Regions from separate parts of the Anaerococcoides asporogena genome, predicted to be linked through region 2. Evidence: a T-box and tRNA genes for the amino acid it is inferred to sense, from the RefSeq annotation. Region 2 holds a T-box; the other regions hold tRNA genes.
The links. A T-box is a leader RNA that pairs with one kind of tRNA and senses whether it is charged. The one in region 2 lies ahead of ileS (isoleucine--tRNA ligase), so its partner is inferred to be a tRNA-Ile.
Positions count from the first base shown of each region.

Region 1: it encodes a tRNA-Ile, which carries the amino acid that the T-box ahead of ileS (isoleucine--tRNA ligase) is inferred to sense. The anticodon was not compared.
Region 3: it encodes a tRNA-Ile, which carries the amino acid that the T-box ahead of ileS (isoleucine--tRNA ligase) is inferred to sense. The anticodon was not compared.

Region 1 covers NZ_CP120965.1:339,029-346,530, reverse strand. Annotated here, with positions in the region: gene cls (cardiolipin synthase) at 1-129, shown strand, start outside; gene P6M73_RS01670 (CpsB/CapC family capsule biosynthesis tyrosine phosphatase) at 340-1,047, opposite strand; gene P6M73_RS01665 (CpsD/CapB family tyrosine-protein kinase) at 1,077-1,820, opposite strand; gene P6M73_RS01660 (YveK family protein) at 1,822-2,535, opposite strand; gene P6M73_RS01655 (transposase) at 2,843-3,382, shown strand; gene P6M73_RS01650 (transposase) at 3,605-4,339, shown strand; gene P6M73_RS01645 (IS5 family transposase) at 4,555-5,547, opposite strand; tRNA gene P6M73_RS01640 (tRNA-Ala) at 5,914-5,989, opposite strand; tRNA gene P6M73_RS01635 (tRNA-Ile) at 5,996-6,072, opposite strand; rRNA gene rrf (5S ribosomal RNA) at 6,110-6,227, opposite strand; rRNA gene P6M73_RS01625 (23S ribosomal RNA) at 6,303-7,502, opposite strand, start outside.
Region 2 covers NZ_CP120965.1:3,317,028-3,324,529, forward strand. Annotated here, with positions in the region: gene P6M73_RS15155 (IS5 family transposase) at 1-547, shown strand, start outside; gene ileS (isoleucine--tRNA ligase) at 1,327-4,443, opposite strand; T-box leader at 4,525-4,730, opposite strand; gene P6M73_RS15165 (VOC family protein) at 4,836-5,222, opposite strand; gene P6M73_RS15170 ((2Fe-2S)-binding protein) at 5,365-5,592, opposite strand; gene P6M73_RS15175 (class I SAM-dependent rRNA methyltransferase) at 5,717-6,898, opposite strand; gene P6M73_RS15180 (2-phosphosulfolactate phosphatase) at 6,891-7,502, opposite strand, start outside.
Region 3 covers NZ_CP120965.1:330,978-338,479, reverse strand. Annotated here, with positions in the region: rRNA gene P6M73_RS01625 (23S ribosomal RNA) at 1-1,133, opposite strand, end outside; tRNA gene P6M73_RS01620 (tRNA-Ile) at 1,312-1,388, opposite strand; tRNA gene P6M73_RS01615 (tRNA-Ala) at 1,396-1,471, opposite strand; rRNA gene P6M73_RS01610 (16S ribosomal RNA) at 1,610-3,110, opposite strand; gene P6M73_RS01605 (cob(I)yrinic acid a,c-diamide adenosyltransferase) at 3,655-4,218, shown strand; gene P6M73_RS01600 (DMT family transporter) at 4,415-5,311, opposite strand; gene P6M73_RS01595 (NUDIX hydrolase) at 5,308-5,916, opposite strand; tRNA gene P6M73_RS01590 (tRNA-Lys) at 6,025-6,100, opposite strand; rRNA gene rrf (5S ribosomal RNA) at 6,106-6,223, opposite strand; gene P6M73_RS01580 (iron-containing alcohol dehydrogenase family protein) at 6,659-7,502, shown strand, end outside.

The sequences.
Region 1 (7,502 bases), 710 kb from region 2:
AAAATGGAAGGGATGTTTCATGAAGACATGGACCATGCCGAAGAACTGACCCTGGAAAAATATTTAAACCGTCCCAAGCTGACCTTGATGAAAGAAAGCTTCTTCCGGGTCTTCTCACTCCTGTTTTAGTTTCCCGAACAGGGAATCAGGCTGCATCCCCCTCATCCATCAGCCAGATTTGACTGCCCGATAAATCAGCCGGATATTCCAGGCTGATCCAGCTGCCACTTAAACACACATGGATATGAAACTGCCACGGACAAATCCACCGCTACGAAAAAAGACAGGGTCATGAAGTATTTCTCTTCATGACCCTGTTTTTTATAACCTTCACGTTTTCTATTGATCAGAACCATTCATGATTTCACGGCCTAATCGATCTACCGTCAGGAAACGGTCCGAACCCAGCTTCTTCCGGATCACAGAAGCGGCCTCTCCCAAATTTGGCACTCGTGTTCTTACGTTGTGCGAGTCGGATCCCAACAGAAAATGATCTCCCCGTTTCAACTGATCCAGCGCCTGTCGGCGGGATTTTCCGGAAAGGATATACTCACCGTTGATTTGAAACAAAGCGCCCATATCAATCAGATCATTGAGTTTATCAATTGCCACCGGGAAATCCGGATAGCGCTCCACATGAGCCAGGATTGGAGTCAGTCCGTGATTATTGATAATGGAATAAACCTCACTGATGATCCCTGCAGTCCAGATTGAAAACGGCATTTCAATCAATATCGCTTCCGTTCCCTGGATCTTCAGACGATCAAAGTCGGATAGGCGGCTCATCCCGGAAAAGAATGAAACTTCAGCACCCAGCCGGATGTCAGGTACATCCATTCCTTCCACCGCTTCCCGCAGCAGGTCATAGGCTCGCTGACGTCGTGTCAGGAATTCAGAAATGGATTCCTTTGTATGGTAATAATGTGAAGTAGCGACGACTGTCCCGACTCCCTGGTCTTTCAGCATTTTCATCAGCTGAATGGACTCGCCGACATCGCTGCTGCCATCATCCATATGTGGCAGGATATGAGTATGAAAATCTATCATGCGCCTTCCCCCAGGAGTCTGCTGTTATTCTATCGAGCTGCAGATTCCTTATATGAGCGGTAATTTGAATATCTGCGATTTCCTTTGGCATTGACTCCGTTCAGGACAAAGCCCAGGACATTCGCTCCGGCGAACTTCAACTGAGACAGCGCGGGATGAACAGAATCCTGCTGGGTTCGGCTTGCTCGGATGACGAAAATCATGCCCGTAAGCAAGCTTGAAACGATAACCGCATCGGTCACGACACTAACCGGCGGAGTATCCACCAGGATGTAGTCATAGCGATTGGACAAGGATTCAATGAGTTCTTTCATTTTTCTCGAACCAAGCAGTTCCGAGGGATTGGGAGGAATGTCTCCCGACAGCAGCACATCGATGCTGGTAGTCTCCAACTGGACGGTCTGGACGGCTTCCTGTACTGAATTCATGTTAACCAGCACATTGCTTAAGCCCGGTACTGCCTTTACTTTCAGCAGACGGGAAACCTTAGGCTTGCGCAGATCACAGTCAATCAGAAGAACCCTGGATTGCGTTTCGGCAAAGGTGATCGCCAGGTTCAACGCTGTAATGCTCTTCCCTTCCCCTGCATCGGAACTTGTTACTCCGATGACCTTGCATCCTTCTGATGTGGTGGAGAACTGGATATTGGTACGAAGCACTTTCAGCTCTTCCACGATAGAAAATGGTGTTTTCTTTCCCAGGATATGCTGACGCTCTGTTTTAATATTTTGAACGCCGTGGTCTGTTTTGCCACCGAATAATCTGAAAGACATCTTAGATCACCTCGCTGCTCATGGCATAGCCATAGTTGTTGCTGCTTGCATTCTCATAATCAGAGATCGCTCCCAGGATCGGCAGATCCGTGATCCGCTGCAGGTCCTGTTCCGTTTTGATCCGAGTGTCCATCAGTGAGACAAGTAAAATCAGACCGGATGCCAGCATGAAACCGGCCACAAGTCCAATCATTGTGTTGGAGAGGATGTTAGGTGATGTAGGAACATCGGAAAACTTGGCCCGGTCAATGATCTTTACTGATGTACCGGTGACGATATCCGACAGATATTCAGGAGCCGTATCAGCAATTGAATTGGCCAATGCCTGAGCCTCATTCGGATCCTCCGAAGTGACGTTTACCTGAAAAACTTCTGTATTATTCAGGGATCTGGCCGAAATCATTTTATTTAGCTGTCCAGTAGTATAAAGCGAGTTGCTTCGTCCGATTACGTCGGTCAGCAACGTGTCGCTCTGGATAATCGTGATGTATGTATCAACAAGAGACTGAGCTGCCGCGATATCACTGGATGACATATTCGCTTTACTGGTGGTGGAATTGTTGACGTACATCTTTATGGATGATGTATACTTGGGCTTAACGAGAAAACGAGTGAATCCAAATACTACAGCGCCTGAAAGGATGGTAACCAGGATAATAATCCAGATACGATGCCACAGGATCAGAAATAGTTCCTTTAAATCAATTTCTTCCAAATTGGGTGCCTCCAAATGATGATTCGTGAGAAAAAAGAGAATACAGCTTCTGTCTTCTATCTATGAGAGTATGGAATGGATCAGGATCTATTGACCAATACCATCTGGGCACTGACAGACTGCCCTATCTTAAATGGATAAAGAAAAAGGGCAATTTTGAAATATAAGCAAAATGCCCTTTGTAATTAGAGACTGCTGAATGGGTCCGGAACATAGTGTTCAAGCCACTTTTAACTGGTTTCTGGTATAATAAAGTTATAAGTTTTCATTAAATTTCAGCATTTTTGCTCGTATTCAGGAGATTTTTATGGGTTTTAAGAAGAGAAATCGTCAAATTTCGGTGTTTGAATACCCAAGTGGTTTCCATGGGGTCAGCATTGATCCCTCCAATCGATGGGTGAAATTATCCCATCAAATGCCCTGGGATCTCATCGAAGAAATCTATGCCACTAAGTTCAATGGGCCTCGTGGCAACCGGGCATACTCATCCAGACTGGCCTTTGGCGCTCTTTTTCTCAAACAAGCCTTGAATGTCTCTGATGCGGATTTGATTGAGCTGGTTCGTGAAAATCCATATCTTCAGTTTTTCCTTGGATTCGAAGAATTCTCAAGTGAATTGCCCTTTGATACCAGCTTGATGTCTTACTTCAGGCAACGCTTTACAGCTGCAGAAATTTGCCAAATCAATGAAGCTATTATTGCTCAGAATCCCTTAAAGAAACCATCGTCCAATGATGATAGTGATGATGATTCGAGCGGCGGCCATTCGGGGAAAGCGATCCCAAAGACTCTGAGTCGAGCACTTCTTCGGTCAATGACTTGGTACAGACAAACAGCGGTACGTTGATCCTGGATGCTACCTGTGTTCCACAAGACATCCACTTCCCGACGGATATCCGCCTCCTGTATGAGGCGGTCTGTTCAGCCATGCGTCATCTAGAAATAACACGAGGAAAACCCATTACCAAAACTCAGAAGTCATTGTTGAATCATGCCAGACAGGCTTATTTGAGCATCTCCAAATCGAAAAAATACTCCAGCCCAGTTCCGAGAAAAACAGGGTATTCTCTTGAGATTGCTGAAACGCTGCCTGGGATACTTTGACTCACCAGCCATGAACAAACCCATCAGCCCAAAGACGATGGATGCACTCAAGACACTGTCTTTGATTCATGATCAGCAGTTTGAGATGTGGAAGTTAAAAATTAACCGGATCGAACGTCGAATTGTCAGTGTGTCCCAGCCCTGGGTAAGGCCTATCAAGCGGGGCAAGGCATCCGTCAACACCGAGTTTGGTTCGAAAATTGCCCTCTCAACGGTGGATGGGTATGTGCGAATGGAGTATTTTTCGTTTGAAAACTTCAATGAAGCCCTGACCTTGCAAGAGAGTGCTGAGCGTTACAAAGAAAGAACAGGATCATATCCTGAAAGGATCCTGGCAGATAAGATATATCGAAACAAAGCCAACCTGGCATTCTGCAAAAGCAAGAATATCCGAATGAACGGTCCGGCACTTGGCAGACCCCCAAAGGATCCTCAGGTGCGCCAGCAGCAGCGAGCAGCAGAGGTCCAGGAGGCTGGCGATCGCAATATGGTGGAAGCCAAAATCGGAGAAAGCAAACGGAAGTATGGTCTAGACAGAATTATGGAGAGAACACAGCAAGCCACTGAGGTGATGATCTGTGTTAGTTTTGTTGTGATGAATTCCTTCCGCAACCTGAGGAAGCATCTTGCTTCTTTTTTTGACAAAAACCAAGTCTTCAATTTCTACATATCTTTCGAGGTTTATGCAATTGCTTCCTGAAAAGTAGCAATTATTCATAACCCTCTAATTATACTTTGAACATTATTAAGAGTCAAGTCAGCTTAAGATTGGATCTAAGGAAACACTGATTATTTGAGGTTAACGTTTCCCAGTTCGGTCATTATGTTGTTTTTTTGCTCATGGGTGCACAAAAATGCTGGATTTTAGTGCGATTTCAGCCCGTTTTGTGGGCTAACCCCCAATTTCGGGCGCACTTATCCCATGCAGAATTCTTTCGTTCGTTTTGCACGAATACAATTCAACAAATTGGCGCTGGCAAACAAGATGTTGAATCTATTCAAATTTTTGCTGATCCCCCGATAAACTACTTTGGCATAACCAAAGAACCGTTTGACGATCAAAAATGGGTGCTCCACTTTGCTTCGAACGGATGATTTGCGTTGTTCAATTGCCCGGTCCCACTGGATCCCGGGATAGTTCTTATTGGTCTTGATCTTGGAAGGGCGAACATTGCTGCGAAATTCAATAGTAGATAAGTGCGGATCCTCGGTGAATTCTTTTCTTGACTCGACTCCATTATAGCCGGAATCTCCGTAAGCTACTTCATCATCGGGACGAATCAGTTTGTGTGTCTCGTTTATGTCATGGACATTGGCCGCAGTCCCTGTGACTGTATGGACATACCCACTGCCGGCGCAAACTCCGGTATGAACCTTCATCCCAAAGTACCACTGATTGCCTTTCTTTGTCTGGTGCATCTCAGGGTCTCGTTCTCCCGTCTGGTTCTTGGTAGAACTGGGGGCTGCAATAATGGTGGCATCCACGATGGTGCCGCCATGCATCATTAGTCCGGCAGATTCCAAGCGTCTGGTGACATCATGAAAGATCTTCTCCCCCAAGAGATGGCTTTCCATTAAATGGCGAAAGTGAAGAAGCGTGGTTGCGTCAGGCACTTGCTGCGAGATGAAGTCCAGCCGCATGAATTTGCGCATGGCATAACTGTCATAGATGGCGTCTTCCATTGCAACATCGGAGAGGTTAAACCAATTTTGCATCAGGTACATCCGAAGCATTGTTTCAATTTCGATGGGCTTTCTGCCGCGTTTTCCCTGAGGATAGTAGGGGCGAATCATCTCGACCCAATCTTTCCAGGGAATGATAGTTTCCATAGAATCAAGAAACTCTTCTCTCTTTGTAGTCTTGCGGCGATGTGCGTATTCAAAATCACTGAAAGTCTGCTGCTTCATAAGAAAAACCTCGCTGGTAACGTAATACTTAAATTATATCGTGAGAGCGTTCCTCAGAGTTACAGAAAACAGAATTAATCAGCGTTTCCCTAATATTAGGGATTAAATATAGGTATCGCCCTGAAAAAATCCCTGGTTAGTAAATGTACATTAACTATTGTTATCAGACCAATAATACAAAATGCACTTTAATAATAAGTATTTGCTACACTTCAGCGATAACTTCTCAATTCAACCAAAATCGAAAGCTTCATTCATTCTCTGAGCGTTCGCTGAAGATTCAACTGCAGCGATCCGATTCAGTTTCTGATTCTGCCAATAAACAAAGAAGTCATGCAAGAGTGAATGCTCTCACATGACTTTTAGTGGTGGAGATAAAGAGACTCGAACTCTTGACCCCCTGCGTGCAAAACAGGTGCTCTCCCAACTGAGCTATACCCCCATATAATGGTGGACCATCAGGGACTCGAACCCCGGACCGACCGGTTATGAGCCGGCTGCTCTAACCAACTGAGCTAATGATCCATGCAAAATATCCTGATGAAACATCAGGATACTTTTAAACCGGCGTCAACCTACTTTTCCACACAGCTTCCCGTGCAGTATCATCAGCACCATAAGGCTTAACCATCGTGTTCGGGATGGGAACGGGTGTAGCCCTTACAGTCATAAACACCGGATTGGTTTGAGGTTTTATTGTTCCCTCAAGACTGCATATAGTTCTTCAAACGTAATTCATCATTTTTAACTTGTTTAAGATCAAGCCCTCGATCGATTAGTATGAGTCAGCTGCATGCATTGCTGCACTTACACCCCTCACCTATCTACCTTGTGTTCTTCAAGGGATCTTACTGGATTACTCCATGGGAAATCTTGTCTCAGGGTGGGCTTCACGCTTAGATGCTTTCAGCGTTTATCCCGTCCCAATATAGCTACCCAGCCATGCCGCTGGCGCGACAACTGGTACACCAGTGATTGGTCCAACCCGGTCCTCTCGTACTAAGGTCAGCTCCCTTCAAATTTCCTACGCCCGCGACGGATAGGGACCGAACTGTCTCACGACGTTCTGAACCCAGCTCGCGTGCCACTTTAATGGGCGAACAGCCCAACCCTTGGGACCTACTTCAGCCCCAGGATGTGACGAGCCGACATCGAGGTGCCAAACCTCCCCGTCGATGTGAACTCTTGGGGGAGATCAGCCTGTTATCCCCGAGGTAGCTTTTATCCGTTGAGCGATGGCCCTCCCACGAGGTACCACCGGATCACTAAGCCCGACTTTCGTCCCTGCTCCACTTGTAGGTGTCGCAGTCAGGCTCCCTTCTGCCTTTACACTCTATGGACGATTTCCGACCGTCCTGAGGGAACCTTTGGGCGCCTCCGTTACTTTTTAGGAGGCGACCGCCCCAGTCAAACTGCCCACCTAGCAATGTCCCGTGACCCGTTTCCTGGTCTCCGGTTAGAATCCCAATATCTACAGGGTGGTATCCCAACGGTGACTCCCCATGACCTGACGATCATGGTTCTTCGTCTCCCACCTATCCTGTACAGTAAATATCGAAACTCAATGCTAAGCTACAGTAAAGCTCTACGGGGTCTTTCCGTCCAATCGCGGGTAGCCAGCATCTTCACTGGCACTACAATTTCGCCGGATTTGTTGTTGAGACAGTGCCCAAGTCATTACGCCATTCGTGCGGGTCAGAACTTACCTGACAAGGAATTTCGCTACCTTAGGACCGTTATAGTTACGGCCGCCGTTTACTGGGGCTTAAGTTCATACCTTCGCTTGCGCTAAGCATTCCCCTTAACCTTCCAGCACCGGGCAGGCGTCAGCCCCTATACTTCAGCTTGCGCTTTTGCAGAGACCTGTGTTTTTGTTAAACAGTTGCTTGGGCCATTTCACTGCGGCCATGTCGCCATGGCACCCCTTCTCGCGAACTTACGGGGTTAATTTGCCG
Region 2 (7,502 bases):
CCCCAGTTCCACCAAGAACCAGACGGGAGAACGAGACCCTGAGATGCACCAGACAAAGAAAGGCAATCAGTGGTACTTTGGGATGAAGGTTCATACCGGAGTTTGCGCCGGCAGTGGGTATGTCCATACAGTCACAGGGACTGCGGCCAATGTCCATGACATAAACGAGACACACAAACTGATTCGTCCCGATGATGAAGTAGCTTACGGAGATTCCGGCTATAATGGAGTCGAGTCAAGAAAAGAATTCACCGAGGATCCGCACTTATCTACTATTGAATTTCGCAGCAATGTTCGCCCTTCCAAGATCAAGACCAATAAGAACTATCCCGGGATCCAGTGGGACCGGGCAATTGAACAACGCAAATCATCCGTTCGAAGCAAAGTGGAGCACCCATTTTTGATCGTCAAACGGTTCTTTGGTTATGCCAAAGTAGTTTATCGGGGGATCAGCAAAAATTTGAATAGATTCAACATCTTGTTTGCCAGCGCCAATTTGTTGAATTGTATTCGTGCAAAACGAACGAAAGAATTCTGCATGGGATAAGTGCGCCCAAAATTGGGGGTTAGCCCACAAAACGGGCTGAAATCGCACTAAAATCCAGCATTTTTGTGCACCCATGAGCAAAAAAACAACATAATGACCGAACTGGGAAACGTTAACCTCAAATAATCAGTGTTTCCTTAGGTTTGTAGAACTGGTACCGTTTACCCTTTAATCATACTCTGACTACCGTTATTGTCAACAACTTATCAATAAATTTCTGTATTGAAATATAATTATCATTCCTGTTTTTTCTTTTGGGAGATCTGATCTTTTTTCATGCCCTCCTCCCTCTGACTTCGGCCCGATGGTCGAGATCCGATCAAACGCCCTGATCATGCGTCTTGCGGGTTGGTCTGAAATGCGTGGATGGCGGCAGCTGTCTGCCGGGCCGCCGGGTGATCAGATCGATGAATACAGTTGATTATTCTGTATAGTTATTCCAGGCAAACTGATGCCCCCATTCACTGTTCGCTCCGGAGGCAGGCCTCCCTCGGAGTCAGGCGGGACAAACCCGACGTGTCGGGGCAGTGGCTGGCCCCTCGGAAAAAAAGCCCCGGAGAACCGGTGCCTGAGGCACCGGATCCTCCGGGGCTGATGAACTGGAGCGGCTTCAACAAGCGGCTCCAAGGTGTGGCTTTAAGGATTGACTTCAAAGATGGCTTTAAAGAGATACATCAGAGAGCGGCTCCCCATTGAAGTATCAAAGGACTGCTTCCGTTCTTTATCTGATCCTGGCATCCTTTGGGTATCCCAATGCTCTGACGGGAGATCAGGGCTTCTTACTCAGCCTTTGTCAGGCTCAGGGTGATGGATTCGCCGTTGATGCTGACATCCCCCGTCTGGTCACCCAGGTCGTTCTGAGTGATGGATTCAGCCAGCGTCTCACGGGACAGGACATCCCCGAACTTCGCCAGTACACCGGTGATGGGTTCACGGCTGGCTACAGTCAGGTGGATGCGGTCGGACACTTCCAGGCCGGAATCCTTTCTCAGGTTCTGGATCTTGGAGATCAGTTCACGCAGGTAGCCTTCTTCTTTCAGCTCCGGGGTGATGGTGGTATCAAGCACCACTCCGCGTTCTCCTTCTCCGGCAAAGGCAAAGCCTTCCAGTCCCTGCATGGTGACCAGGAGGTTGTCCTGGTTCAGGGCGATGTCTTCTTCCCCGATGGTGATGAAGACTTCCTTGCCGCCCAGGATGCGCTGAGCCAGATCCATCTGGTTCTGACCGGCGATGGCCTGGCGGATGGCCGGAATCAGCTTGCCGTAGGTCTTGCCCAGAACCGGGAGGTTCGGCTTGATCTCGAAGTTGACGTACTGGGACAGGTTGGCACCCAGCTTGACTTCCTTGATGTTGAGCTCATCCTTGATGATGTCGCCGTAATATTCAGGCAGTTCGCGCTCGGAGATCAGGATGGACTGCAGCGGCTGACGGTTCTTGATCACCGCCTGGTTCCGGGCATAGCGGCCCAGCTTCACGAGGCTGTAGGCAAGATCCATCTTCTGTTCCAGTTCCTCGTCCACCATCTGGTCGTTGTATTCGGGCCAGTAGGTCAGGTGGATGGATTCCGGTGCCGTCGGATCGAGACCGCGCACCAGGTTCTGGTAGAGTTCTTCCGTGATGAACGGAACGAAGGGAGCGGCTACGGTGCTCAGCGTCGTGAGGACATGGTAGAGCGTGTTGTAAGCGCTCATCTTGTCTTCGGTCAGCTCTTCCGCCCAGAAGCGGGACCGGTTGCGGCGCACATACCAGTTGGACAGCTCATCGGTGAATTCTTCGATGGCAAGTCCCGCGCTGGTGATGTCGTAGTGGTCGAGGAAGTCGCCGACGGCTTTCACCAGGGTGTTGAGCCGGGACAGAATCCAGCGGTCCATGATGTGGGTCGTGGGAACATCCTGGTGCTGAGTCGGATCGTACTGGTCGAGTTCAGCGTACAGCAGGTAGAAGGAATACACATTCCAGAGCGTTCCCAGGAACTTGCGCTGGGTCTCGCCCACCTGCTCCCGGCTGAACCGGGTGGGCAGCCAGGGGGCGGAGGAAGTGTAGAAGTGCCAGCGGGTAGCGTCGGCGCCTTCTTCCAGGATGACCGGCATCGGTTCGACGATGTTGCCTTTGTGCTTGGACATCTTGATGCCGTTCTTGTCCAGGACGTGGCCCAGGACAATGCAGTTCTCATAGGAGTTCTTGTCCCAAAGAACCGTGGAAATCGCCATCAGGGTGTAGAACCAGCCGCGGGTCTGATCCACCGCTTCGGAAATGAACTGAGCCGGGAAGGTCTGTTCGAAGTATTCCTTGTTCTCGAAGGGATAATGATGCTGGGCAAATGGCATGGCTCCCGAATCGAACCAGGCATCAATGACTTCCGGCGTCCGATGCATTTCCTTGCCGCAGTGCGGACAGCGCAGCTGGACATTGTCAATGTAGGGCCGGTGCAGTTCGATGTTCTCAGTTACATCGATTCCCTTCTCCTTCAGCTCCTCAATGGAACCGATGCAGTCCTGATGACCGCAGTCACACTGCCAGATCGGCAGCGGCGTACCCCAGTAGCGTTCCCGGGACAGGTTCCAGTCGATGACGCCTTCCACGAATTTGCCCATCCGTCCGGTGCGGATGTTGTCCGGGTACCAGTTGGTGTCGTTCGTGTTCTTGACCAGCTTGTCCCGCATGGAGGACATCCGGATGAACCAGGAGTCTCTCGGGTAGTAGAGCAGCGGGGTGTCGCAGCGCCAGCAATGCGGGTAGGAGTGCATGTATTTCTCGGAAGCGAACAGCTGTCCGTGCTCATCCAGGTACTGAATGATCTTGGGATCGGCTTTCTTGACGTCCATGCCGGCAAAGGGCGTGACTTCGTCCACGAAGCGTCCTTTCAGGTCCACCAGGTGGATCATCGGCAGGCCGTACTTCTGCCCGGTCAGGTAGTCGTCTTCACCATAGGCCGGAGCGGTATGGACAATACCGGTACCGTCGGACAGGGTGACGTAGTCTGCATGAACCACGAAGAACGCCTTTTCTTCGGGAACATGGAACGGAAGCAGCTGCTCATATTCCATGCCCTCGATTTCGGATCCCTTGAAGGTTCTCAGATGTTCGTGCTCGACCTTGCCCAGCACCTGATGAACCAGGGCGTCAGCCAGGATCAGGATGTCCTCGCCGACTTTCACCTCGGCGTAGTCGAAGCTGCGGTTGATGGTCAGTCCCACGTTCGAGGGGAGTGTCCAGGGGGTCGTCGTCCAGGCCAGGAAATAGGTGTTGTCCTTGCCCTTGACCTTGAATTTGGCGATGACGGTGCGGTCGGTGACATCCTTATAGCCCTGTCCGACTTCGTGAGAGGACAGGCCGGTGCCGCAGCGCGGGCAGTAGGGCATGACCTTGAAGCCCTTGTAGAGCAGGTCCTTCTCATACATTTTCTTCAGCGCCCACCACTCGGACTCAATGTAGTTGTTTTGGTAGGTGACATAAGGATTGTCCATGTCCACCCAAAACGCGATGGCATCGGACATTTCACGCCACATGGCGGTATAGGTAAAGACGGAATTCTTGCATTCCTTGATGAAGTTTTCCACCCCGAAGTTTTCGATCTGGTCCTTGCCCGAAATGCCCAGTTTCTTTTCCACTTCCAGTTCCACCGGGAGGCCATGGGTATCCCAGCCGGCCTTGCGCGGAACCTTGTAGCCCTTCATGTTCTTGTACCGCGGAATGATATCCTTGATGACGCGGGTCAGGACATGGCCGACGTGAGGCTTTCCGTTGGCCGTAGGCGGTCCGTCGTAGAAGGTGAAGTACTCCTTCCCTTCATTCATGCTGAGATTCTTTTCAATGATCTCATGCTCTTTCCAGTAATCCCTGATCTCTTTCTCCATTTGGGTAAAGGACCGGCTGGGGTCAATTTTCCTGTACATTAATATGATCACCATCTTTCCATTATTGTTGCTTGCCTGTATTGCTGCTTGCCTGACCTATCAAAAAAGGCCTTCGTCCCAAAAAAGGACGAAGACCGTTCGTAACCACCTGTTTGATCGGATACTGACATACCCTTCGCTGTAACGTCGCGGGCCACGGGGCGCCTTACTGGTATTCAGGCTCCTGCTCCCAGGTGATCTTCATCTGATTCGCCGCAGGAATTCACACCAGCCATTCCCTCTCTGTCGCGTTGTCTCAGACTACTCGTCCTGTTCACTGCATTTTATTCATATGTAACCATAATAGCGAAAGTTTACGTATTCGTCAATGCAAATACGGGCGGCTCCCGCGAAATCCGGTGACGGCATCACGTAGTAATCGGCTCGTTCCCCTAGTCTTCCGGTTCGCCGATGTACAGGCAGAACGGATGGCCTTCCGGATCGATCATGACGACGAGATTGTCGATAAACTGCTCCTGCGCCCGGACCGCGCCCAGGCTTTCCGCCTTTTTCACCGCCTGGTTCAGATCAGACACCTTCAGATCAAGATGTGCCCCCTGATCCGGCATGCCTTCCTGAGGCGGCCAGACCGGTCTCTGGTAGGTGGGCACCCGCTGCGCACCGATGACCGGTCCCTGGTCGGGATTGGCCAGGAACACATAGTCCTCATACACTCCGACGATGTCCCAGCCCAGAAGCTTTGAGTAAAAATCCATCAGCGCCTGGGGATCCTTGGCATCCAGCACAATGCTGGTCCATTTGATGCTCAGTTTGTCCATTTCATGCCTCCTTCAACTACTTGATTGAGTGGAAAATTGACTTCTTCACCATTTTTGTCAGTGCAGGAAAATTCTGATTTGGCTGTCGGTGGATTATCGTTCCCCCAGGTTTTGCCTTCAGACCCAGTCTTGGAACGGGGGGTTATTCCCACAGACCGTCTTCGTAATCCTCGATCAGCTGCTCGATCTTCGGGATGCAGCGGGTCCCACTGCAGGCTCCGGTGCCGGCGCCGGTGGCCTGATGGATTTCAGCAAAGGTTCTTGCGCCGTTGCGGATCAGCTGCTTGACCCGGGAACGGGGGATTTGCTTGCAGATGCAGATTTTGGTGAGCTTGTCCAGAATTTCGGGCGTCAGGCCATTGTCTTCCATAGTATTTTCCTCATTTCACGGGGTAGATTCAGGGAGAGGCGCTTTCGGGCGAAAGACCTCATTTGAATCCATTATAAACTGGAATCACCCAAAGGAACAACTGATTCACGACACCGGAAATTTCCTAGAACACCTGGAAGATGAAGAACTTGAGGTAATAGGATTCATCCGAACTCATAAGGATCGGATGGTCGGCGCTCTGGGTGCGGAATTCGACCTGGCGCAGGATGCGGCCGGCGGCGGCCGCGGCTTCGGCAATGGTGCGGCGCAGCATGTCTTCCTTCATGAAGTGGGAACAGGAACAGCTGATGAAGTATCCGCCCGGCTCCACCATGCGGATGCCGCGCAGGTTGATTTCGCGGTAGCCGCGCACCGCGCCGGATACCGAGCCGCGGGACTTGGTAAAGGCCGGCGGATCGAGGATGACTACCTGATAGGTCTGTCCGGCACGCGACCAGACGGGCAGGACGTCAAAGGCATTGTGGGCTTCAAAGCGCACGGTATCTTCCAGCCCGTTGAGCCGCGCGTTGTCGCTGGCCATGGCGACGGCATCCTCCGAGATGTCAATGCCCAGAACGCTTTTCGCTCCGGCTATGCCGGCATTCAGGGCAAAGGAACCAGTGTGGGTGAAGCAGTCCAGGACGGTTCGGCCCTTCACCAGACGGTGGATCGCCTGCCGGTTTTCCTTCTGGTCAAGGAAAAAGCCGGTCTTCTGTCCGTTCATCAGGTCGACCCGGTAGCGGACCCCGTTCTCCGTCATGGTGATGACCGGATCAAAGGGTTCGGTCAGGAAGCCCTTCCAGGGGGTCATTCCCTCCAGCTCCCGCACCTTGACGTCACTGCGCTCGATGATGCCTTTGGCTCCAAAGTCCTCGCGCAGGATGCGCACGACATCGTCCTTGAAGCGGTCAATGCCCAGCGCCAGGCTCTGCAGTACAAAATAATCGCCGTAGCGGTCCACGGTCAGACCGGGCAGGAAGTCCGACTCGCCGTAAATCAGACGGTAGGCTTCTTCCTGCGGCATAATGTCGCGGCGGTAGGTTTCGGCTTCCCGAAGGCGGCGGCGAATCAGGGCAGTGTCCACCGCTTCCTCCGGATCACGGGTCATAATCCGGACAGAGATCTTGCTGACGTCATTGATGAAGCCGCGGCCGACAAAGTGACCCCGGGCATTCACGACGCTGACGATGTCGCCGTTCTCATAGGTTCCGCTGTAGTTTTCAATTTCATCGGTATAGATCCAGGGGTGGCCTTTTTCCGCCGCATGGGTCTTGCCGGGCGTCAGGTGGATCACGCAATCAGGCATATGGATTCTCCTTTTCATGGGCAGGTGTTTTTTCCCAGGTGACCAGTCCCTCCCGGTACCGGGGTACAACGTCCAGCCGATTGGGGCGCAGGGCGTAGTTCAGGTCATCCTGAAGACCCAGTTCGCGCAGACGGCCGTAATGGACCGACTCGGTCAGGGCCGGGTGGATTTCCGGGCAGGATTCATAGAGCAGGCGGGCAGCCAGGGCCAGATCCGTCAGCGAAACGGCGCCCCGGGCTTCGTGGAGCATGGCTCCGGCGGTGATGAAGTCATCCAGTGAAAACAGACCCATGGTGCCGGCATTGAGCAGCAGGATGTCTCGCCCGGACTCCAGCGCCCTGGTCATGACTGCCCGGGCATTGAGCAGGCAGCCGATCAGAACCTCGGAGGCGCCGGCGGTGCGCAGCAGGGTGCGGGTTCCGTTGGAGGTCGTCATGACCAGGTCGCGGCCAAAGACCGTTTCCGTGGTATATTCCAGCGGGGAGTTGGACAGGTCAAACCCTGGAATTTTCAGGGCATGGCGTTCTCCGCCCAGCAGAAGGCCGGGCTGGTCGTCCCGCAGCCGGAGCGCTTCCTCGGGCTCCATGACGCAGCGGATGGAACG
Region 3 (7,502 bases), 710 kb from region 2:
GAGCTATTACGCACTCTTTTAATGAGTGGCTGCTTCTAAGCCAACATCCTAGTTGTCTTAGAAATCCCACATCCTTTTCCACTTAACCTATACTTGGGGACCTTAGCTGACGATCTGGGCTTTTTCCCTTTTGACAATGGCACTTATCTGTCACTGTCTGACTGCCGGATTAAAGTCTTTGGCATTCGGAGTTTGATAAGGTTCGGTAAGCGATATGCCCCTAGCCCATTCAGTGCTCTACCTCCATGACTCATCATCCAACGCTAGCCCTAAAGCTATTTCGAGGAGAACCAGCTATCTCCGAGTTCGATTGGAATTTCTCCGCTATCCACAGCTCATCCCATGGTTTTTCAACACCAATGTGGTTCGGTCCTCCACGAGATTTTACTCTCGCTTCAACCTGTCCATGGATAGGTCACCCGGTTTCGGGTCTGCAACATGCAACTAGACGCCCTGTTAAGACTCGGTTTCCCTTCGGCTGCGCACCTGAAGTGCTTAACCTTGCTGCATATCACAACTCGTTGGCTCGTTCTACAAAAAGCACGTCATCACACGCTTATGGTGCTCTGACCGGTTGTAGGCACACGGTTTCAGATTCTATTTCACTCCCCTTCCGGGGTTCTTTTCACCTTTCCCTCACGGTACTGCTTCACTATCGGTCATCAGGTAGTATTTAGCCTTGGGAGGTGGTCCTCCCTGCTTCCCACCGGGTTTCACGTGTCCGGTGGTACTCTGGATCACTCTCGGTCCGTCTTCCCTTTTCGCCTACAGGTCTGTCACCTTCTATGGCGCTGTTTCCCAACAGCTTCGGCTAAGGGGCCTCTTCCCTTTCTTGAGTGTCCGCAACCCCAGAGAGCAAGCTCCCTGGTTTGGGCTCTTTCCTTTTCGCTCGCCGCTACTAAGAAAATCGATGTTTCTTTCTCTTCCTCCGGGTACTTAGATGTTTCAGTTCTCCGGGTGTGTCTTCCTATAGAGTATGGATTCCTCTATGGATGCCTTTCGGCGGGTTGCCCCATTCGGTGATCTCAGGATCACTGGCTATGTGCGCCTACCCTGAGCTTATCGCAGCTTATCGCGACCTTCTTCGACTCCTGATGCCAAGGCATTCACCATGCGCCCTTTATAGCTTGATCTTTTTTCAAGTTAATTTTTGGCTCAAGGTTGGAGCTTTCGCTCCCCTTGACGTTTTTGAATTGTTGTCAATAACTTTTCAGTTAATGACTAACTTCTCAACGAAATTGTTTTTTCTACAATTTTGCTTTACGTTTTAAGAATATATGCAGTTTTCAAAGAACAATTGAGAAAAATAAATGGTGGGTCTAAGTGGACTCGAACCACCGACCTCGTGCTTATCAGGCACGCGCTCTAACCACCTGAGCTATAGACCCTTTTCTGTGGTGGAGATAAAGAGACTCGAACTCTTGACCCCCTGCGTGCAAAACAGGTGCTCTCCCAACTGAGCTATACCCCCACAAACGAGAAAATATTGTTATTCTCTCAAGATTAAACAGAATACTCGGATGTACAAATCAGTAATCCTTTTATGGGAGATATCCGTGAAATGGACATCCTTTATCTCATCCATGTTGCCATGGCTGTGACTCCCTAGAAAGGAGGTGATCCAGCCGCAGGTTCTCCTACGGCTACCTTGTTACGACTTCACCCCAATCGCTGACCCTACCTTCGGCCGCTGGCTCTATAAATAGTTACCTCACGGACTTCGGGTATTGCCAACTCTCATGGTGTGACGGGCGGTGTGTACAAGGCCCGGGAACGTATTCACCGCGACATGCTGATTCGCGATTACTAGCAACTCCGACTTCATGCAGGCGAGTTGCAGCCTGCAATCTGAACTGGGGCAGGTTTTATGAGATTTGCTCCTCCTCGCGGGATCGCGTCTCTTTGTACCTGCCATTGTAGCACGTGTGTAGCCCTAGACGTAAGGGGCATGATGATTTGACATCATCCCCACCTTCCTCCCGGTTAACCCGGGCAGTCTTGCCAGAGTGCTCAACTGAATGGTAGCAACTGACAATAGGGGTTGCGCTCGTTGCGGGACTTAACCCAACATCTCACGACACGAGCTGACGACAACCATGCACCACCTGTCTTCCTGCCCCGAAGGGCTTCCCGGTTAAGGGTAATTCAGGAGATGTCAAGTCTAGGTAAGGTTCTTCGCGTTGCCTCGAATTAAACCACATGCTCCGCTGCTTGTGCGGGCCCCCGTCAATTCCTTTGAGTTTTAATCTTGCGACCGTACTCCCCAGGCGGGGTACTTACTGTGTTTACGACGGCACAGGGGGAGTTGATACCCCTACACCTAGTACCCATCGTTTACGGCGTGGACTACCAGGGTATCTAATCCTGTTTGCTCCCCACGCTTTCATGCCTCAGTGTCAGTTACAGTCCAGAAAGCCGCCTTCGCCACTGGTGTTCTTCCTAATATCTACGCATTTCACCGCTACACTAGGAATTCCGCTTTCCTCTCCTGCACTCAAGTAACCCAGTTTGGAATGCAGTTCCCGGGTTGAGCCCGGGGATTTCACATCCCACTTAAGTTTCCACCTACGCATCCTTTACGCCCAGTAAATCCGGACAACGCTCGCCACCTACGTATTACCGCGGCTGCTGGCACGTAGTTAGCCGTGGCTTGTTTTTTGGGTACCGTCATTATCGTCCCCAATCAAAGAACTTTACGACCCGAAGGCCTTCATCATTCACGCGGCGTTGCTGCATCAGGGTTTCCCCATTGTGCAATATTCCCCACTGCTGCCTCCCGTAGGAGTCTGGACCGTGTCTCAGTTCCAATGTGGCCGATCACCCTCTCAGGTCGGCTACGCATCGTCGCCTTGGTGAGCCGTTACCTCTCCAACTAGCTAATGCGCCGCGGGCCCATCTCAAAGCGGATTTCTCCTTTGATACGCTCATAATGCTAAATGCGTATATTATGCGGTATTAATCTTCCTTTCGGAAGGCTATTCCCCTCTCTGAGGCAGGTTACCCACGTGTTACTCACCCGTCCGCCGCTAGGTGTATACACCTCGCTCGACTTGCATGTGTTAGGCACGCCGCCAGCGTTCGTCCTGAGCCAGGATCAAACTCTCATGTTAAAAGTTTGAACTAGCTTTTAGTCGATTTTTTAGTCTTGTCTGACTACTCAAAATGAATTGCTGGTTTGTTTTACCTTGTATTCTGTTTAATTTTCAAAGAACAGTTTGTTTCGTTGCCGCTTTAGGCGACTTCTATATATTACCAACTGCGCATCGCCTTGTCAACGACTTTTTTAAAGATTTTTAAAGTTTTTGTTGACCGTTTATTTCATTCACTACGGCATCGCAGCGGGTAAGAACTATATTACTACACCGTGGACCAAATTCCAATATTAAATTGGACAAAATCCTCGTTTTTTTTCGAAAATTGCGGCCAGTAAAGACCAGGCAGGCGGCAGCTCCAGTGCAGTCCCTTCCGGAGGATTCGAACTCTCATAGAATCGAGTCTGCGGGATGACCCTGGAACACCGCGAGTGATCACCTCGCACCGGCTTGTCAGGATTGACCAATTGTTCATGATTGTTCATGATTCGTTCTTTGAGTCCTACTGCTGAGTGACTTAGAATAGATTATATGATATTGATTATCAATGGAGGAAACATACATGGAAAGTATTGTAACAAAAACCGGTGATCAGGGCACTACAGGAACTCTGGATGGAGAACGGGTGTCCAAAGGATCTTCTCTTATAGAACTGAATGGCACATTGGATGAACTCAACGCTTATCTCGGAGTCTGCACCTCTTCGCTGAAAAAGACCGATGACTTTGAGCAGAGGAACGACATTATCGAAACCATTGAATGGATCCAGAACGGACTCTATAATCTCGGCACTGAGGTATCCTCTAACTTTACAATTATACGATTCGAAGCCAAGCACCCCGATTCTCTGGAACGCAAACTGGATGAACTTACGGTTAAGATGCCGCCCCAGACAAAGTTCATCCTTTACTCCGGCACTCTGGAGGCGACCGAAATACATGTCGCCCGTTCTCTCGCAAGGCGGGCCGAACGAAGCTTCGTCCGATACCTTGATGAAATCGGCGAAAAGCAGTATCCCCATTCCTACCAGTTCATCAATCGCCTGTCCGATTATCTTTTCACGGTAGCCCGATATCTCAATCAGGAGCTTGGCGGAACAGAAGTCGTCACGATTATCTGGGAATAGCCTCTCTCCCTACCTTTCACAGCGCCGTCCATTCTTCAAAAATAAGGGGCCGGAAACTCAAAGTTTCCGGCCCCTTATTTTTTTGATCTTCCCCGCTCAGACACAATGCCTTATTCCAACCGTTCCAGCCGGCAGGCGCAGATTGGTGACACGAATCCCTCATCCTTGCGCAGAACCACCGAGATGATGTCCTTGGCTATTGCGTCGGAACGGTGATGGCCCGGAGAGCCCGATTCACGATCCAGACACCGGCGATGATGATCACTGAGCCGATCAGACGGATCGGCGTCATGGTTTCTTTCAGCAGAAAGATGGATGCGAAAATCGCCACGATCGGCTGCAGATTGATGTAGGAGTTCAGTCGAACGCCACCCAGACGCTTCAGTGCCCACATATACAGCACATAAGCCAGAATCGAACAGAACAGTACAAGATAGATCAAGTGAAGAAGCGCATCACCTTTGGGAATTCGGATCCCGGTAAACCCCAAAGTCGGCAGCATGAAGACAGCTCCTGAAAAATTCGTGTACAGCGTAATCTCCATCGAATCATAGTCGCCTTTCAGATCGGCCACGAGAGAAGTATACACTGCCCAGGCCACACTCGAGAGCAGGACCATGGCATCCCCGAACAGCGAAAAGGTAAACTGGCTGCTTTTGTCACCCAGCGTAATTAAAACAATGCCTGTCATACTGACAAGAATTCCGGCCATTTCCTTCCAGCCGGTTTTCCGCGCCAGCCGATAATTCTCAAACAGAAGGGTCATTGCCGGAATTGTAGCAACCAGCAAAGCGACATTGGCGGTGGATGTATATTTGACTCCGATATTTTCCAAGGTAAAGTTCAACGCGACTCCCGTCAGTCCCGCCAGAAGAATCTTGACAATGTCTTCCTTGAGTATCCTGATCTTTTTTCGGCGAAGGAGCAGCAGCAGCCACAGGAGGACCGACGCCAGTGTGAACCGATAAAACACCGCCAAGGTCGGCGGGATCTCCTGAATCAGGATTCTGGTTGATAAATAAGACAACCCCCAGAAAAACATAGTTACCAACGCCGCCAGATGCGGCAGAAATTTTCTTATGGTCCTATTCATTCCCGAACATGCTTCCCGGCAGGTGACCAGCGCCATGTTTTTTCAGCCATTTTCAGGACCGTTTCCTCTCCGGAGTAATTCTGAAGCTGTTCCAGCGGGATCCAGGCGGCTCCATCTGTTTCATTGTTGGCATAGAGATCTGCTTTGACTGGAGCCTGCAATAAATACCTCAGATCATAATGAAAATGAGCCGGACCGTCTTTCCCTTCCGGAAACCAGTGCACACTGACATCAAACAACCGCTCATCCAGAATCACAAAATCCGTGATTCCTGTTTCTTCCGCCGCCTCACGAACCGCGCCTGACAAAGGGGATTCAAAAGGTTCGATATGGCCGCCGGGCTGTACCCATTTATTCAGACGACGATGTCTTACCAGTATCGCCGCAGAACGCTGCGGATCGACAACCCAGGCACTGCAGGTAATATGTCCTTCCTGTGAATCCCGTCCGAACAGGTTAAGTTGATTTCCGATAAATTCCAGAACCTGATCCGGTTCACATTCCTCAGGAAAGCGTTCCTTGTAATTTAGAAGCTCATCTCGCAGCGTATTTTTCAATCGTTCATTATACTGAAGGATCCTCGGATCCACATTATCCTGATTCAAAGCTTAATTTCCTCCTTGAAGATGATACGTGACATACTTCTATTCTACTGTAATGGATGAAGAAATGAAAAAAAAGACATTCAATTGCTTGAATGTCTTTTTTTCATCTGGTGGTCGACCAGGGGTTCGAACCCTGGACCCCACGATTAAGAGTCGCGTGCTCTGCCAGCTGAGCTAGTCGACCAGATTAACCGGCGTCAACCTACTTTTCCACACAGCTTCCCGTGCAGTATCATCAGCACCATAAGGCTTAACCATCGTGTTCGGGATGGAAACGGGTGTAGCCCTTACAGTCATAAACACCGGATATCAGTTTTACTGACAAAGACTATTATATGGCCCGGCCTGTCACATGTCAACAACATTTTGAAAAAACCTTTCAGTTTTTTTCAAACTCCATGCAAGCCCGCCAAATCAGTCTCTTCTTTGGACTCTGATCGGTTTCGCTACAGCGGATCTACCCAGAATACATCCGAAAAATACTGGCAAGATTCTGAAGTGAAGGTCCGCTACCGATGAGCGTCCTTGATGATTATGACAGTTTCCCGCTGAAAAATCAAACCCAATCGGACCATTCAGTAAAAAAATTTCCCTGCCTCCTTATTCCTGTTCTTCTTTATACTGCCATAAGGGCGAAGTTGTAAACCTTTAAATAATTCCATGATTCCGTTCGTCTTCTCCGAACTGCAAGACTTCTTATGTTAAAATTGATGTATATCAATAAGATGAGGAGGGCATCTGCTTGGAAAATGATTTTCAGTTCTATTTGCCAACCCGATTGATCCAGGGACCCAACTGCCTGATCAAGCACAGTCACTACTTAAAACGGCTTGGTAAAAAGGCTCTCATTGTCACTGGTGTCAATTCCAGCAAACTGAACGGGTCGTTGGATGATGTCATCACTGCACTGGAAAAAGAAAACATCCGCTATAAAATTTTCGACGGAATTGATGATAACCCCACGATTGAGCTGATTCAGCAGGCATTCAACGAAAATGAACGGGAAGGAATTTCCTTTATTGTCGGCCTGGGAAAAGGTTCACCCATTGATGCAGCCAAGGCAATCGGCGTACTGTTTCGTCATCGCGGGATCTCTGCCCGCGAAGCCTTCAACATGAAGAATCTCCGGTCCATTCCGATTGTTGCCGTTCCAACCACAGCCGGAACCGGCAGTGAAGTGACACCCTATTCCATTGTGACAGACCATCAGCTGAGAACTAAGAAGGACTTTGGTCAGGAAAGTTTCCCGAAACTGGCTTATCTGGATCCCCGCTACATCTATACCGCTGACTTCAACAGCATCCTGCATAATGCCTTTGACGCATTCAGCCACCTGGTGGAAGGATACCTGAATGTCAATGCCAATCTCATGACCGACATCATCGCAGAAAAGGGATTGGCTTTGTTCGGAGAATTGAAGGAAGCTTTCATCCGCAAGAGCCTGAGCCCGGATCAGATCGATCAGCTGCTGATGGCTTCGACCATGGGCGGCATGGTGATATCCCAGACCGGCACCAGTCTCCCGCATGCGCTGGGGTACGTGCTTACCTATGAGAAAAAGATCCCGCATGGATTTGCGACTGCAG